DNA from 2 places in the Pseudoclavibacter sp. CFCC 13611 genome. Region 2 is predicted to be linked to the other one. Evidence: predicted binding sites of a transcription regulator. Region 2 holds the regulator's gene; the other holds the start of a gene.
The links. The regulator LexA, encoded in region 2, represses DNA repair genes until DNA is damaged. The targets are predictions, from matches to a motif close to TCGAACANNTGTTCGA.
Positions count from the first base shown of each region.

Region 1: the regulator LexA is predicted to act here: its motif matches at 2,021-2,036, upstream of recA (recombinase RecA).

Region 1 covers NZ_WBKE01000001.1:612,483-620,282, forward strand. The annotation lists gene F8O08_RS02655 (amino acid permease) at 1-464, opposite strand, end outside; gene F8O08_RS02660 (carboxymuconolactone decarboxylase family protein) at 793-1,119, shown strand; gene F8O08_RS02665 (helix-turn-helix domain-containing protein) at 1,366-1,701, shown strand; gene F8O08_RS02670 (DUF3046 domain-containing protein) at 1,711-1,947, shown strand; gene recA (recombinase RecA) at 2,182-3,246, shown strand; gene F8O08_RS02680 (regulatory protein RecX) at 3,246-4,004, shown strand; gene miaB (tRNA (N6-isopentenyl adenosine(37)-C2)-methylthiotransferase MiaB) at 4,107-5,609, shown strand; gene miaA (tRNA (adenosine(37)-N6)-dimethylallyltransferase MiaA) at 5,609-6,568, shown strand; gene dapF (diaminopimelate epimerase) at 6,571-7,449, shown strand; gene F8O08_RS02700 (aldo/keto reductase family protein) at 7,537-7,800, shown strand, end outside.
Region 2 covers NZ_WBKE01000002.1:326,107-333,906, reverse strand. The annotation lists gene F8O08_RS05830 (SseB family protein) at 1-778, opposite strand, end outside; gene priA (bifunctional 1-(5-phosphoribosyl)-5-((5-phosphoribosylamino)methylideneamino)imidazole-4-carboxamide isomerase/phosphoribosylanthranilate isomerase PriA) at 788-1,540, opposite strand; gene hisH (imidazole glycerol phosphate synthase subunit HisH) at 1,610-2,260, opposite strand; gene hisB (imidazoleglycerol-phosphate dehydratase HisB) at 2,257-2,865, opposite strand; gene F8O08_RS05810 (histidinol-phosphate transaminase) at 2,933-4,024, opposite strand; gene F8O08_RS05805 (LysM peptidoglycan-binding domain-containing protein) at 4,121-4,471, opposite strand; gene lexA (transcriptional repressor LexA) at 4,658-5,359, shown strand; gene hflX (GTPase HflX) at 5,369-6,895, opposite strand; gene F8O08_RS05790 (class I SAM-dependent methyltransferase) at 6,924-7,535, shown strand; gene F8O08_RS05785 (AMP-binding protein) at 7,606-7,800, shown strand, end outside.

The sequences.
Region 1 (7,800 bases), on a different contig from region 2:
ACGATCAATGCGACGCCGATGATCAGGAAGACCACGACGGTGACGACCTTGACCCCCGAGAGCCAGAACTCGAACTCGCCGAAGTTGCGAACGCCCCAGAGATTGACCGCCGCGAACGAGACCACGAAGATCAGCGCCCAGCACCACTGCGGCACTGCGGGAATCAGCGAGTTGAGAATGCCGGCGGCCCCGCTGATCTCGGCGATGAGCACCATGATCAGCAGAAACCAGTACAGCCAGCCGAGGGTGAACCCGGCCTTCTTGTTGAACGCCTGTGACGCGTAGGTGGCGAACGAGCCGGTCGAGGGGCGTGCTGAGACCATCTCGGCGACGGCGCGCATCACGATGAGCACGAGAACGCCGGCGACGGCGTAGGAGACGATGATCGCGGGCCCCGCCATCGCGATGCCTGCCCCGCTGCCGAGAAAGAGGCCGGCGCCGATGGCCGAGCCCAGACCCATCATGGTCAGGTGTCTCGTGCGAAAGCCGCTTCTCGCCTTCGTCGTGCTCGAGCTCGTCTCTGTGCTCGTCTGCCCGTCCTGCATTGGATTCCTCGTCTCTCGGTCGGCGCAGCCAGGCTGTCGGAGGCCGCGGTGAAGCTGGGAACGAGAGGTTCCGCTCCTCGGTGCGCCGCATGGATCTTGGACGAGTCTAGTGCCGGGGCAGCTGCGCGTGACCGGAGAGCGGCGCCGGCCCCGCAAGGGCGGCACACTGTTACGTCGTGCGTCGGCTCGACGGATGCCGGCTGACGTGTGCGGGTATGGTCACCGAGAACGAACGGAGAGGTGCAGGATGGCACAGCAGGAGAGCAAAGCCTACGGCAGGGTCTATCGAGAGAGCACCCCAGATGTGCTCAAAGCGTTTGGCGCGTTCAACGACACCGTGTTCTCGGTGCAGCGTGAGATCCCGGTCAAGTATCTCGAGCTGATCGCCCTGGGAGTGGCGTTCACAACTCAGTGCGAGTTCTGCATCGAGGGGCACACTGCACGAGCGATCGACGCGGGCGCGACCGACGTCGAGCTGGCCGAAGCCGCGTGGGTCGCCGCGGCTCTGCGTGCAGGCGGAGCCTATGCCCACGGCAGGCTCGCATTCCAGGCGGCCGACGCACACGGCCACTGAGGAGGGCTTGGAATCTCGTCCGGCATGCTGCTGCGACGGATTAGAGAGCACACGGGCGTTCCACGGCGACGAACTCGTGTCGCAGACGCGGGAATAGCGTGTGGTGCACCTTCGTTGTACCAACAGAACCCCATGGCCTTCAGTAATTGTGCATGAGCTGTCACTCTGCATACCTTGTAACAGGGGTGGGCTACTCTGGTTCGTAGCCGCAACAGCCAGGCTCAAGCGGGCCGGAGAGGAGAACCGATGGTATTGCTTCGCCAGGAGCTCGGTGATGTGCTCCGGGATCTGCGACAGGAACGGGGCCACACGCTTCGCCAGGTGGCCGGTCGGGCAAGCGTTGCGCTCGGGTACCTCAGCGAGGTCGAGCGCGGGCAGAAAGAGGCGTCGAGCGAGATTCTCGCGTCGGTTGCCGACGCGCTTGATGTGCCGGTCTCGCAGATCATGCGTCAGGTGAGTGATCGCATGGCCACGCTCGAGGGCATCACTGCGCATCCCTTCGACGATATGTCGGGCATCCCCGACACGATTCCTGACGAGCTGCTCGACGACGTCGATCGCTACGTTCCTTCAGCGCGCTGAGCTCAGCCGATGCGCAACAGCCAGTTCTGGGAGTTTGTCGAGAACGAGTTCGGCAGCGCGTACGGGCAGGTGCTGGTCGATGACCTTGTGCTGGGTGCCTGCGGCGACGTGACCGGCAGAGTCGCGTTGGCCAGAGGCGATGAGCCTCGTGAGGTCTGGCTGGCGCTGTGCGCCGCAGCAGACGTGCCCAAAAGCCGGTGGCATGGCGTCGACCCCAAAACGGCCAAGAATCGGATGCGCTCCTGACGCGCCGCCGTCTCGTGTCGAATCCTCAGGTCTGTGACGAGGAGTCGAACGCTGGAGACACGCAGAGTGGTCTTCGAACATATCTTCGAATCTTCTGCTAACGTTCTCTGCAGAGCGCGTCGTCGCCAGTCTGCTTCTCCACAGACAAGTCGACGTCGTACAGGAATGTCAGTGGTCGGCTCTAACGTGATCTTCATCACAGAATGTGAACGTCGACCAGAGATGAGGAAGCACATGGCTGCAGCAAATGATCGTCATAAGGCGCTTGACACAGCGCTGGCACAGATCGACCGCCAATTTGGCAAGGGGTCGGTCATGCGGTTGGGCAGCGACGAGCGTGCACCTGTCGAGGTGATTCCCACGGGGTCGATCGCACTTGACGCCGCGCTCGGCATCGGCGGGCTGCCGAGAGGCCGAATCGTCGAGATCTACGGCCCTGAGTCCTCGGGTAAGACCACAGTGGCTCTGCACGCACTCGCCAATGCGCAGAAGAACGGCGGCATCGCTGCGTTCATCGACGCCGAGCATGCGCTCGATCCTGACTACGCTCACAAGCTTGGCGTCGACATCGACCAGCTGCTCGTCTCTCAGCCCGACACCGGTGAGCAAGCGCTTGAGATTGCCGACATGCTGATCCGCTCGGGGTCGATCGACGTCATCGTCATCGACTCGGTGGCTGCGTTGGTTCCGCGAGCCGAGCTCGAGGGCGACATGGGCGACTCGCACGTGGGTCTGCAGGCACGACTGATGAGCCAGGCCCTGCGAAAGCTGACCGGTGCGCTTTCGCATTCGAAGACCACGGCGATCTTCATCAACCAGCTGCGTGAAAAAGTCGGTGTGTTCTTCGGCAGCCCCGAGACCACCTCAGGCGGAAAGGCACTGAAGTTCTATGCATCGGTGCGCCTTGACATCCGTCGCATCGAGACTCTGAAAGACAGCGGCAGCGCAGTGGGCAACCGCACACGAGTCAAAGTCGTCAAGAACAAGATGGCTCCGCCGTTCAAGCAGGCCGAGTTCGACATTCTCTACGGCGAAGGCATCTCTCGTGAGGGCGGTCTGATCGACTACGGTGTCGACAACGGCTTCGTGCGCAAGTCTGGGGCATGGTACACCTACGAAGGTGAGCAGCTCGGTCAGGGCAAAGAGAACGCTCGACAGTTTCTCAAAGACCACGCCGAGATCGCCAATGAGATCGAGACTAAGATCAAGGTCAGTCTGGGCATCATCGAAGCTCCAGAATCCGCAGAAGAGTCGAATGTCGAATCGCTCGACGACAAGCGTGTGGCAAAAGAGGCCTGATGAGCGACGACAACGTCGTCAGTCTGGGGGCCTGGCGCAGAGATGCTGACGACCGGTCTGAACAGACTGCGACTGCTTCCAACCATCGGCAGCAGAGCGCTGACGCCTCTGTGGTCTCGCTTTCTCCTCGAGTTCGCGCTGCGCAGGGCCGAGGTCAGGCCCACGCAGAGGCGCAGACGCAGACATCAGCTGCAGGCCCGACAGACGAAACCGAGCATCACGCCGACGAGCTCGAGGCTGAGGGTGCGCTCGCCGGCGCAGCCGACGCGGCGACAGCCCTCGGCGAAATGCTCGGAGCCGATCCTGAACTGCTGCAGGCCCGAGCCGAACTCGACCGTCTGCTGACGCGTCGAGACCGAACGGAGTCAGAACTCCGAGGTGCGCTGTACGCACACGAGATCGCTCCGGCAGCGGTCGACGCCGTGATCGCCGAAGCACAGCAGCGCGGCGACATCGACGACCGTCAGATCGCTCAGGACATCGCAGAGCAGATTCTGCGTCGTCGAGGCCAGGGCACGATCGTCATCCGACGTGCACTCGAAGAGCGCGGGCTTGACCGCTCGGTCATCGACGACACACTCGCCGACCTCGACGGCGATCAGCAGGTCGATCGTGCTGAGGCCTTGGCCCGCAAGCGACTGCGCAGTCTGGGTGCCCAGACCCCCTCGGCTCAACGCCAGCGGCTTTCGGCGACGCTGCAGCGCAAAGGCTTCGACTCTGAGACGGTTCATCTTGCCATCGCCAGGGTGCTTGGCTAGGTTCGCCGAGGCGGCACCTCTGCAGAGCGTCTCGTGGCGTACGAGCCGCGCAGAACGGAGACTTTCTGCCGTATCACCGACGTCGCCTAGAATGACTTCATCATGAGCACCATCGAACAGAGCGCACCACACACCGACCAGCCCCGCACCTACGAGGTGCGCTCGTTCGGCTGCCAGATGAACGTGCACGACTCCGAGCACCTGCGTGGATCACTCGAGGCTGCCGGCTATGTCGAGGCAGACGGGCAGGAGCCCGACGTCATCGTGCTCAACACCTGCGCTGTGCGTGAGAACGCCGACAATCGCCTCTACGGCAATCTCGGCTACCTGGCCTCGGTGAAACGGGAGCACGAGGGTATGCAGATCGCCGTCGGCGGCTGTCTCGCTCAGAAAGATCAGGGGCGCATCATCGAGAAGGCCCCTTGGGTCGACGTGGTCTTCGGCACTCACAACATGGGCTCGCTGCCGGTGCTGCTCGAACGTGCGCGACACAATCATGAGGCGCAGGTCGAGATTCTGGAATCGCTTGAGGTCTTTCCGTCGACGCTGCCGAGCAAGCGGGAGTCTCATGCGTCCGGGTGGGTCTCTATCTCGGTGGGCTGCAACAACACATGCACGTTCTGCATCGTGCCGTCACTGCGTGGCAAAGAGAGAGACCGCCGGCCGGGCGACGTGCTGAGCGAGGTCGGAGCTCTTGTCGATCAGGGCGTGATCGAGGTCACGCTGCTCGGGCAGAACGTGAACTCATATGGCGTCGGCTTCGGAGACCGCAAGGCCTTCGGCAAGCTGCTGCGCACCGCCGGTGCGATCGACGGGCTTGAGCGTCTGCGGTTCACCAGCCCGCATCCGGCCATGTTCACCGCCGACGTCATCGATGCGATGGCCGACACGCCCTCAGTCATGCCGCAGCTGCACATGCCACTGCAGTCGGGCTCAGACAGAGTTCTCAAAGCCATGCGCCGGTCGTACCGCAGCGCCAAGTTCCTGCGCATCCTCGACGATGTTCGCGACCGCATGCCTGACGCCGCCATCAGCACAGACATCATCGTCGGGTTTCCGGGCGAGACCGACGAAGACTTCGAACAGACTCTCGAGGTGGTGCGCAAGTCGCGCTTCGCCAGTGCGTTCACCTTCCAGTACTCGATTCGTCCCGGTACTCCGGCGGCCACTATGCCAGATCAGGTGCCGAAGGCTGTGGTCCAAGAGCGCTATGAGCGACTGGTCGAAGTGCAGAACCAGATCTCGCTCGAAGAGAACCGCCACCAGATCGGCCGCAGCGTCGAGGTGCTGGTCGCGCCCGCCGAGGGACGCAAAGATCACGCGAATCATCGTCTTAGCGGTCGCGCCGCAGACAACCGCCTCGTCCACTTCAGCGTGCCGGCCGGTGCAGATGCGCCTCGTCCCGGCGATTTCGTGACGGTTCCGGTGACCGACGCTGCGCCTTTCCACCTGCTGGCCGATCCTCGAGAAGACCAGTATCGGGTGCGCCGCACCGTATCCGGCGATGCCTGGGAGGCCGCCGAAGCCGATGCCTGCGCCGTCGACGACGGACGAGTCAGTCTCGGCATGCCGAGCATTCCGATCAGAGCGACCACCGCATCCTGATGGCGCTGACCGTCATCGCAGGCGCCACCGCCACAGGAAAGAGCGCGCTGGCCGTCGACGTCGCTCTCGCACTGCGCGAGCAGGGCATCCCCAGTGAGATCGTCAACGCCGATGCGATGCAGGTCTACCGTGGCATGAACATCGGCACGGCGAAGATCACGGGGCTCGAACGTCGTGGCGTGCCGCACCATCTGTTCGATGAGCTCGACATCACAGAAGAGGCGACAGCGGCCTGGTTCCGAGAACGTGCCAGAACCGTCATCTCCGAGATGCAGCAGCGCGGCGTTCATCCCATCATGGTGGGCGGGTCGGGGTTCTACATCGAGGCCGTCATCCATCAGCAGCAGATGCCCGGAACCGACCCGGCCATTCGATCGCGTCTCGAGCAGCAGACAGCAGATCTCACCGACGAACAGCTGCACGATCTGCTGCGTGAAGTCGATCCGATCGCGGCGGATCGCATCGACCAGCGCAACAGACGTCGCGTCATCAGAGCCATCGAAGTGTTTGAGCTCACCGGCAGACCATTCAGTTCGTTCCGCGCGGATGCCGCCGAGCTGTGGCAGCCCACGAGGCTCTTCGTGCTCGAAGACGAGCGTGCCGTACTGAACGCGCGCATCGCCGAGCGCACCCAGGCGATGTGGCGCGGCGGAATGCTCGACGAGGTTCGCACCCTGGATCGGCAGGGGCTCGCCACCAGCCCGACGGCGATTCACGCCACGGGGTATCGTGAGGCGCTCGAACAGCTGCACGGCCGCTGCTCCGAGACCCAGGCCGTCGAAGACACCGTGCTCGCCACGACGAGACTCGTCAAGAAGCAGCGCACCTGGTTTCGGCGATACCATGATGCTGTGCGGCTGCACACCGGAGACCCTGGGAACATCCGATGCATCGCCGAAGCTGTGGCTGACGACCTCGCACATGACGTCGATGCCCGGCCAGATCATGAAACGGAGTGACGATGACCACGATTGCGTTCACCAAGGGGCAGGGCACCGGCAACGACTTCGTGCTCGTCGAAGACGCCGACGGCACGCTTGAGCTGACCCAGGAACAGATCGCGCAGATCTGCCACAGACACTTCGGCGTGGGAGCAGACGGGCTGATCCGCGTGGTGCGCTCTGAACATCTGCCCGAAGGCCGCCCGCTGCTGGCCGAAGAGCCTCGTGCCGAGTGGTTCATGGACTACCGCAACGCAGACGGCAGCGTCGCTGAGATGTGCGGCAACGGCGTGCGCGTCTTCAGCCGTTATCTGACCTCTCGAGGTCTGGCCGAGATCATGCCGGGCAGCACGTTGCCGGTCGCCACGCGTGCCGGCATCAAAGACGTGCAGGCGTCGGCGGGTGGCTTTCAGGTCGACCTCGGACGCTGGGCGCTGGTGCCCGGAGACGTCACGGTCGACGACGAACTCGGCGGCGCGAGTCGGCCCGGTCTCGGCATTGACGTCGGCAACCCGCACGTGGTCGTTCTGCTGCCGGATCGCGCCACACAGCAGCGGCTGCAGCTGATCGAGCCGCCCGTGCTGAGCCCTGCTCCGCCTGCGGGCGCGAACGTCGAGTTCGTGGCGCTCGGCGAGCAGCCGATCGTGGACGGCGTTGGGCAGATCAGTATGCGCGTCTTCGAACGCGGCGTCGGAGAGACCCTTTCGTGCGGCACCGGCACTGCTGCCGCCGCACTGGCCACTCGTCACTGGATGGGGGAGAGCGCCCCGAACCTGTGGCGGGTGCAGGTGCCGGGCGGAGCGCTCACCGTGCGCATGTTCGCCGCCGAAGACGGTGAGCACGTCGCCTTGGGCGGGCCTGCCGAGCTGGTGTTCGAGGGGTCTTTCACGCTCGCGTGAGAGCGAACCAGTCTCATCGGGGCAAGTCGGCGCAGGTTCATGTCGCGTTCACAGCGCCGGGCATGACGCATGCGATAACGTGCACTCATGACTGAATTTCGGTATCTGGGCGACAGCGGCCTCAAAATCTCATCCCTCATCTTCGGCAACTGGCTCACACACGGCTCACAGATCGAGAACGATGCTGCGATCGCCAGCGTGCACGCGGCGCTCGACGCAGGAGTGACCTCGTTCGACACGGCAGACGTCTATGCCAATACGAAGGCCGAGTCAGTGCTCGGCGAAGCCCTGCACGGCCAACGACGCGAGTCTCTCGAGATCTTCACCAAGGTCTACTGGCCGACCGGGCCG
Region 2 (7,800 bases):
AGTACTGAGTGCGCACGAAGCGCACCCCGATCGAGTCCACCTGCCCCATGATGGTCTCGTCGGCACGCCACTGCTCAGAGAGCCAGTCCGACATCTCTTTCAGCGCCGCAGCGTCCAGACCGTCGATGATCTCGAGCTGCACCAGAATCTCTGGACCGCGCAGCTGTGAGGTCGGGTCGCCCGGGGTCAGAACCAGCGATTTGATGCTGGGCAGCTCACTGGCCGGACGCATGAATGCCTCCAGTACGCGCGGGTCGTCGATCGCCGGAGTCCACGCGCGGCCAGTCGCCAGCGCTTCCAGGGCCGGCCACCGCACTACGAACTCACTTTCGGCACCGGGATCGACCACTACACGCGGGGTGTGCTCCCCCGCTGCTGCCAGCGCGACCCGAGGAGCCTCGGCTGGCACCGGCCGCGCCTCGGGGTTCCACTGCTGCATTGCATCCACCGCGGTGAAGACGGGCAGCGCACGCTGACCGTCAGGGGTCGCAACGGTGACTGTTGCGAGCTCGGCAGATTTGTCGACCGGCAGCCCGTTCTCTGCGACGCCGGAGGATTCGAGTTCGGCGACCAGTGGAATCAGCAGCCTCGTCTTGTGCAGCTCCGCGATGACCTCGCTGATGCTGATCTCGGCCAGGCGAAACCTGCGCACCGCCTCCAACCAAGCCGTCGGCGACGTGCCGTCATCGGTCGCGAAGCGATTGGCCTCGAATCGGCGCCCGGCCCATGGCGTGCCGGCTGAGTCAGCAGGCAGGCCGGATGCACGGCTGTCAGTCATCGACGCGCCTCAGTCGCGAGCGATGTCGAGGGCCTCGGCCAAGGTGAAGCGACCGGCGTAGAGAGCCTTGCCGATGATCGCCCCCTCGAGGCCAGCCGGAATCAGCTCGCGCAGCGCGGCGACGTCGTCCAGGGAGGAAACCCCGCCAGAGGCCACAACAGGCTTGTCAGTGCGAGCGAGCACCTGGCTCAGCAGGTCGAGATTCGGCCCTTTGAGCGTCCCGTCTTTCGACACATCGGTGACGACGTAGCGAGCGCAGCCGGCTTCTTCCAGACGTTCCAGAACCTCGAACAGGTCGCCGCCGTCTTTCGTCCATCCGCGCGCAGCGAGGGTCGTGCCGCGCACGTCGAGGCCGACGGCGATCGCCTCGCCATACTCACCGATGACTTTGGCAGCCCACTCAGGGTTCTCCAGCGCTGCGGTGCCGAGATTCACGCGTTTGACACCGGTGCTGAGCGCCTGCTCGAGAGAGCGATCATCGCGGATGCCGCCGGAGAGCTCGATGTTGACGTGACCGGCCTGCTTGATGACGCGACGAATCGCCTTGCGGTTCTCACCGCGACCGAAGGCGGCGTCAAGGTCGACCAGGTGAATCCAGTCGGCCCCTTGGCGAACCCAGTCAAGGGCCGCATCGGTCGGGTCGCCGTACGATTTCTCAGTGCCGGCCTCGCCCTGGGTGAGGCGCACGGCCTTTCCATCGGCGATGTCGACGGCAGGCAGCAGCACCAGTTCAGGGCGCTGGGCCAGATCTTCCTCACTCATGTGTCTCTCCCTCATTCATACCGGTCACAGGGCTCCCCGAGTGACCTGATGTCTCTCGTGCACGACACCTCAGTGGGCGACGTTCGGCAATGTGCTCAGCCAGTTGCGCAGCAGTCTGATGCCTGCACGCCCCGACTTCTCAGGATGGAACTGCGTCGCGCACAGGGCACCGTTCTCGACCGCGGCCAGGAATGGCTCGCCGTAGGATGCCGTGGTCACGACTGGCTGTGGAAACGGCGGGTCGGTCTGCAGTGTCCAGCGTTTGGCCGCGAAAGTGTGCACGAAGTAGAAGCGCTCGTTCTCGATACCCGAGAAGAGACGGCTGTGTTCCCCCGGCTGCACGGTGTTCCACCCCATGTGCGGCAGCACGGGAGCCTGCAGTCGGCTGACGGTACCGGGCCATTGGGCCAGTCCGTCATGCTCCGTCTCGCCTTCGACACCATGGTCAAACATCACCTGCATGCCGACGCAGATGCCGAGCACGGGAAGCCCGCCGGCGAGGCGCCGCTCGATCATCTGGGGTGCGCCGACTTCGTTGAGCTGGTCCATCACGGCGCCGAACGCACCGACACCGGGCACGAGCAGTCCGTCGGCGGCGCCCACCGCGGCCTTGTCCCGCGTGAGCTGAACATCGGCGCCTGCCTGCGTGAGTGCCTTCGCCGCTGAGTGTACGTTGCCGCTGCCGTAGTCGAGCACGGCGACCGTGGGTCTTGCACTCACAGGGCGCCCTTTGTCGAGGGCACTCCGGTGACGCGCGGATCGAGCGACACCGCAGCACGCAGTGCGCGCGCGACCGCTTTGAACTCAGTCTCGGCGATGTGGTGCGGGTCACGACCGGCCAGCACACGCAGGTGGATCGTGATTCCCGCGTGGAAGGCGAACGACTCTACGGCGTGACCGACGAGAGAACCGGTGAAGTGACCGCCGATCAGGTGCATCGTGAATGCCTCAGACTCGCCGGTGTGCACGAAGTACGGACGCCCCGAGATGTCGACGACGGCCTGTGCCAGAGCCTCGTCGAGCGGGACCGTGGCGTCGCCGTAGCGCGTGATGCCCCGTTTGTCGCCCAACGCCTGCTTCACGGCCTCGCCCAAGACGATGGCGGTGTCTTCGACGGTGTGATGCACATCGATGTCGATGTCGCCGGTCGCCTCGATATCGAGGTCGATGAGCGAGTGTCGGCTCAGTGCCGTGAGCATGTGATTGTAGAAGGGAACCCCGGTCTCGATGTGCGACGTGCCGGTGCCGTCGAGATCGACAGTCACGCGGACTGACGATTCAGAGGTCTCTCTGCGCACGGTCGCTCGACGCGATGATTCAGGCATCTCTCTCCCTTGTCAACTGCCCTCGTCCAGGGCGATCAGCCGCCCGGAGGCAATACGATCACCTAGTCTAACCGGCGGTGACCGGCCTGGCGATTCGTTCGAAGGCGGCAAGGAACGCGCTGGTCTCGCTCTCGGTTCCGGCGGTGACGCGCAGCGTGTGCGGAATACCGTTGTCGCGAACGATGATGCCCTCGGCGAGCAGACGAGTGAAGGTGTCTTTCGGGTCTGCCACGCCACCGATCAGCACGAAGTTCGACGCAGAGGGATAGGGCGTGAAGCCGAGCTCGGCAACTCGCCGTTCGATGCGGTCTCGCTGCGTGCGGATGCGATCGACATTGGCGAGCATCGCCGGCGCGTGACGCAGTGCGGCTTCGGCCGCCGCCTGGGTGAGCGCAGAGAGATGGTAGGGCAGCCGCACCAGCCGAAGCGCGTCGACGAACGCCGGATCTGCGGCGAGATAGCCGACCCGTGCACCCGCATAGGCGAACGCCTTGCTCATGGTGCGCGAGATCGCCAGACGTGGGCGCCCCGGCAGCAGTGTGAGTGCGCTCACGGCATCGGAACCGCTGAACTCTTGGTAGGCCTCGTCGACGACCACGATGCCGTCAGACGCAGCATATGCGGCTTCGATCACATCGAGCGCGGCGCCAGTGCCGGTGGGGTTGTTGGGCCGGCAGATGAACACGAGATCTGGACAGTGCTCGCGGATCGCCGCGGCAACGGCATCTGGGGTGAGAGTGAAATCAGCCTGCCGATCGATCGGCAGCCAGGCCGTCTGTGTTCCGGCTGCCAGCAGCGGGTACATCGAGTAGGTCGGTACGAAGCTCAGCAGTGACCGACCTGGCCCGCCGAATGCCTGCAGCACCTGCTGCAGCACCTCGTTCGAGCCGTTTGCCGCCCAGACCTGCTCTGGGGTGACACCGTGACCGAGGTAGCCGGCCAAGGCTTCGCGCAGTGCGGTGAACTCTCGGTCGGGGTAGCGGTTCAGACCGGCGACCACACCAGCGACGCTCTCTTGGATGTCGCGAACGGCTTCTGAGGGAAGTCCGAAGGTGTTCTCATTCACATTGAGTTCGATGGGCACGTGCAGCTGCGGTGCGCCGTACGGCTGCTGTCCGACGAGTTCTGCGCGAAGGGGAAGATCATCAAGAGTGGTCACAGACGCAAGTCTACGCGTGCGCCCTTGCGCAAACGACGAATCGCCAGGACGGCGTCATCAGGACTCCGGTCTCGAACCAGTCGGCGAGTTCGTCATTCAGGCGTCGAGCAGATGAGCGGGAATGATCAGCTGTTCGCCAGGATGCACCGTGGCGTCATCGAGGTGGTTCGCCCTGCGGATCTCGGCGACGGCGTCGCGCACGTCATGACGCGGGGCGGACAGCTGTGCGATGTCCCAGAGCGTGTCACCGGGCTGGACCTGCACTCTGGTGACTTCGATCGGCTCGTCGTCACCGGCGAAGGCCTGGGTGCCGAATGAGATGGCCGCCACGATGACTGCAGCCAGCAGCATCACCAGTGCCAGCGCCCGCACCTGCCGGCCACGGCGCGTGAGACGTGCCCGCGTCTTGACGATGGGTGCCGAGGAGAGGTTGTTGGTCGCGTCCATGAGAAGTCCTTTCGAACGTGTCTTTCGAATATATCTTCGAATCTGCGTTTGGGCAACCCACTCACGCCACGCCTGTTCGAAGACATCTTTGGCCAGATGCCCATCGTTCGGATAAAGTTTCGAATAGGCATCACCTGAGTCAGTGCACCACGACCCACTGACATCACGCGCAGAAGGACTGAAAATATGGCCACGAGACCGCACACGTCGACGACGTCAGGCCGTGGTGACCGCTCACGGCTCAGTAAGAAGCAGCAGAGCATCCTCGCATTCATCACCGAGTCGATCAGCGACCGCGGGTATCCGCCGAGCATGCGCGAGATCGGCGATGCGGTCGGTCTCTCGTCGCTGTCATCGGTGACCCACCAGCTCAATCAGCTCGAACTCGCCGGCTGCATCCGCCGCGACCCGAAGCGACCGCGCGCACTCGAAGTGCTCATCGAGCACGAGCCGACGGCCGTCGCCGAACCACCGTCGGCTCCGGCACAGCAGGCACTGGCGGTCGTCTCAGAAGAGACCGCAATGGTGCCACTGGTCGGTCAGATCGCCGCAGGCTCCCCCATCCTCGCCGATCAGCACATCGACGACGTGTTTCCGCTGCCCAGACAACTGGTCGGGCAGGGCGAGCTCTTTCTGCTCAAAGTGCGCGGCGACTCCATGATCGACGCGGCGATCTGCGACGGCGACTGGGTCGTGGTGCGGCAGCAGCAGGACGCCGTCGCCGGTGACATCGTCGCCGCGCTGCTTGAAGAGGAGGCCACGGTGAAGACGTTCCGTCAGCGTGACGGGCATACCTGGCTGCTCCCTCAGAACACCCAGTACGAGCCGATCCTCGGTGACCACGCGGTCATCCTCGGCAAAGTCGTCGCCGTGCTGCGCTCTGTGTGATCGCGGCGCTCACTGCACGGCAGCAGCTGTGACGGCAACCCCGTCAATCTGCTCTGCCAGCTGCGGGCTGACGCGCGCATGCAGCCGTGTGCCCTTGTCCAGGTACTCGGTGTGCAACACCTGCCCGTGCTCGTGCGCCTGCGCAACGAGATCGCCGCGGTCGTAGGGAACCACGACATCGATTTCGACGCCGGGGTCGGGCAGCGCCGTCTCGATGCGACGCACCAGGTCGACGATGCCCTCACCGGTGCGAGTAGAGACCATCGAAGCCTCGGGCTCCATGGCACGAAGCACCATGCGACGCTCGTCGTCGACGAGGTCGATCTTGTTGAAGACCAGAATCTCGCGTGCCCCCTCCAGACCCGACTCCGCAAGCACGGTTCTCACCGCTTCGATCTGCGCCTGTGGATCGGGGTGCGAGCCGTCGACGACGTGCACGAGCACATCTGCGTCGGCTGCCTCTTCGAACGTCGACCGGAACGCCTCGACGAGCTGGTGCGGCAGACGCCGCACGAAGCCGACTGTGTCGCTGAGCGTGTACACCCGACCGTCTTCGGTCGTGTTGCGACGCACGGTCGAGTCAAGAGTCGCGAACAGCTGGTTCTGCACGAGTTCGTCCGAACCGGTGATCGCGTTGACCAGCGACGACTTGCCCGCGTTGGTGTACCCGACCACGGCAACCGACGGAATCGCGAAACGGTCGCGGTTCGCACGCTTCGCGGCGCGGGCCGGCGCCATCGCCTTGATCTGTTTGCGCAGCTTCGCCATGCGCGTGTGAATGCGCCGGCGATCCATCTCGATCTGCGTCTCGCCCGGGCCACGCGAGCCGATGCCCTCACCGGCAGCAGCACGGCCGCCGGCCTGACGGCTCAGTGATCCGCCCCAGCCTCGCAGACGCGGCAGCATGTACTCCATCTGCGCGAGCTCGACCTGGGCTTTGCCCTCTCGGCTCTTGGCGTGCTGGGCGAAGATGTCGAGGATCAGCGCGGTGCGGTCGACGACCTTCACCCGCACGACGTCTTCGAGCGCACGCCGCTGACTCGGGGCGAGCTCAGTGTCTGCGATGACGGTGTCGGCACCCAGTGCGGCGACGAGCTCTTTCAGCTCATGGGCCTTGCCGTGACCAAGATACGTGCCCGGATCTGGGTTCAGCCGGCGCTGCAGCAGCGCATCCAGCACTCGTGATCCGGCGGTCTCTGCCAGTGCGGCGAGCTCGGCAAGCGAGTTCTCGGCATCGGCAAGACTCCCCTGCGTGTACACACCGATCAACACGACGTTCTCAAGCCGCAGCTGCCGGTACTCGACCTCTGAGACGTCTTCGAGTTCGGTCGAGAGCCCTGCGACGCGCTTCAGCGCCGCACGTTCGAATCGCTCCTCGTCACCACCGTGAGCCTCGCTCGCCTCAGACTGCAGCGCCTGAGCATGGCCGACCTTCACAGTGGTCGAATCGATCTCTCGGCCGAGAGCCTCCGTCGCCTGCTCACGAGCCTCGATCCTCTGCAGCAGCTCGTCCAACGGGCGCCCGGAATCTGTCATGTATATGTACCTCCACTAACCTGAACGCATGGCTCAAGAGCATTATTTCGCCGAACACCCACAGGTGGCCGCGCATTGGCGCGACATCGACGTCGATCTCGATGGTCGCACACGCACAGTGGCCGTCGCCAGTGGCCTGTTCTCCCCTGACGGGCTCGACAAGGCCACCCGCATCCTGCTCGATCACGTGCCCGAGCCGCCGCAGACCGGTCAGGCGCTCGACATCGGGTGCGGCTGGGGCCCGATCGCACTGACGCTTGCCCTGCGTGCACCGCATCTGCGGATCTGGGCCGTCGACGTGAACGAGCGGGCGAGGGATGCCACCACGCGCAACGCCGATCGCCTCGGTCTCGAGGGGGTCACCGTCGCCTCCCCCGACGGCGTGCCCGACGATGTCGAGTTCAACGTCATCTGGGCGAATCCGCCGATCCGCATCGGCAAACAGGCGCTGCACGAGCTGCTGCTGACCTGGCTGCCGCGGCTCGCTCCTGGCGGCGCAGCCTGGCTCGTCGTCGGCAAGCAGCTCGGTGCTGACTCGCTGCAGCGCTGGCTGGCCGAGGAGCTGCCCTGCGACTTCGAAGTGCGCCGTGCAGCCACTGCGCGTGGATTCCGTGTGATCCACATTCGGCGCGACGCCTGACGTAGGCTGTCTGCCGGGCGCAGCAACGGCGGTGCGCCTTCCCGAGAAGCACGACGAGACTGGAGCCCAGATGACCGAAGCGCAGCAGCCCGACACCGAGATCACTCGGCTCATCGACGAAGAGATCACCCGCTGGCGTGCCGTCTACGACGCACCCGAGGCGAACGCGATCGATCTGCTGCTGCGGGCGCATCCTCGCGATGCTGTGGCCTTCCGCACCGTCGACGCCGACTGGAATGCCGTCGACCTCACATTCGGCGACCTC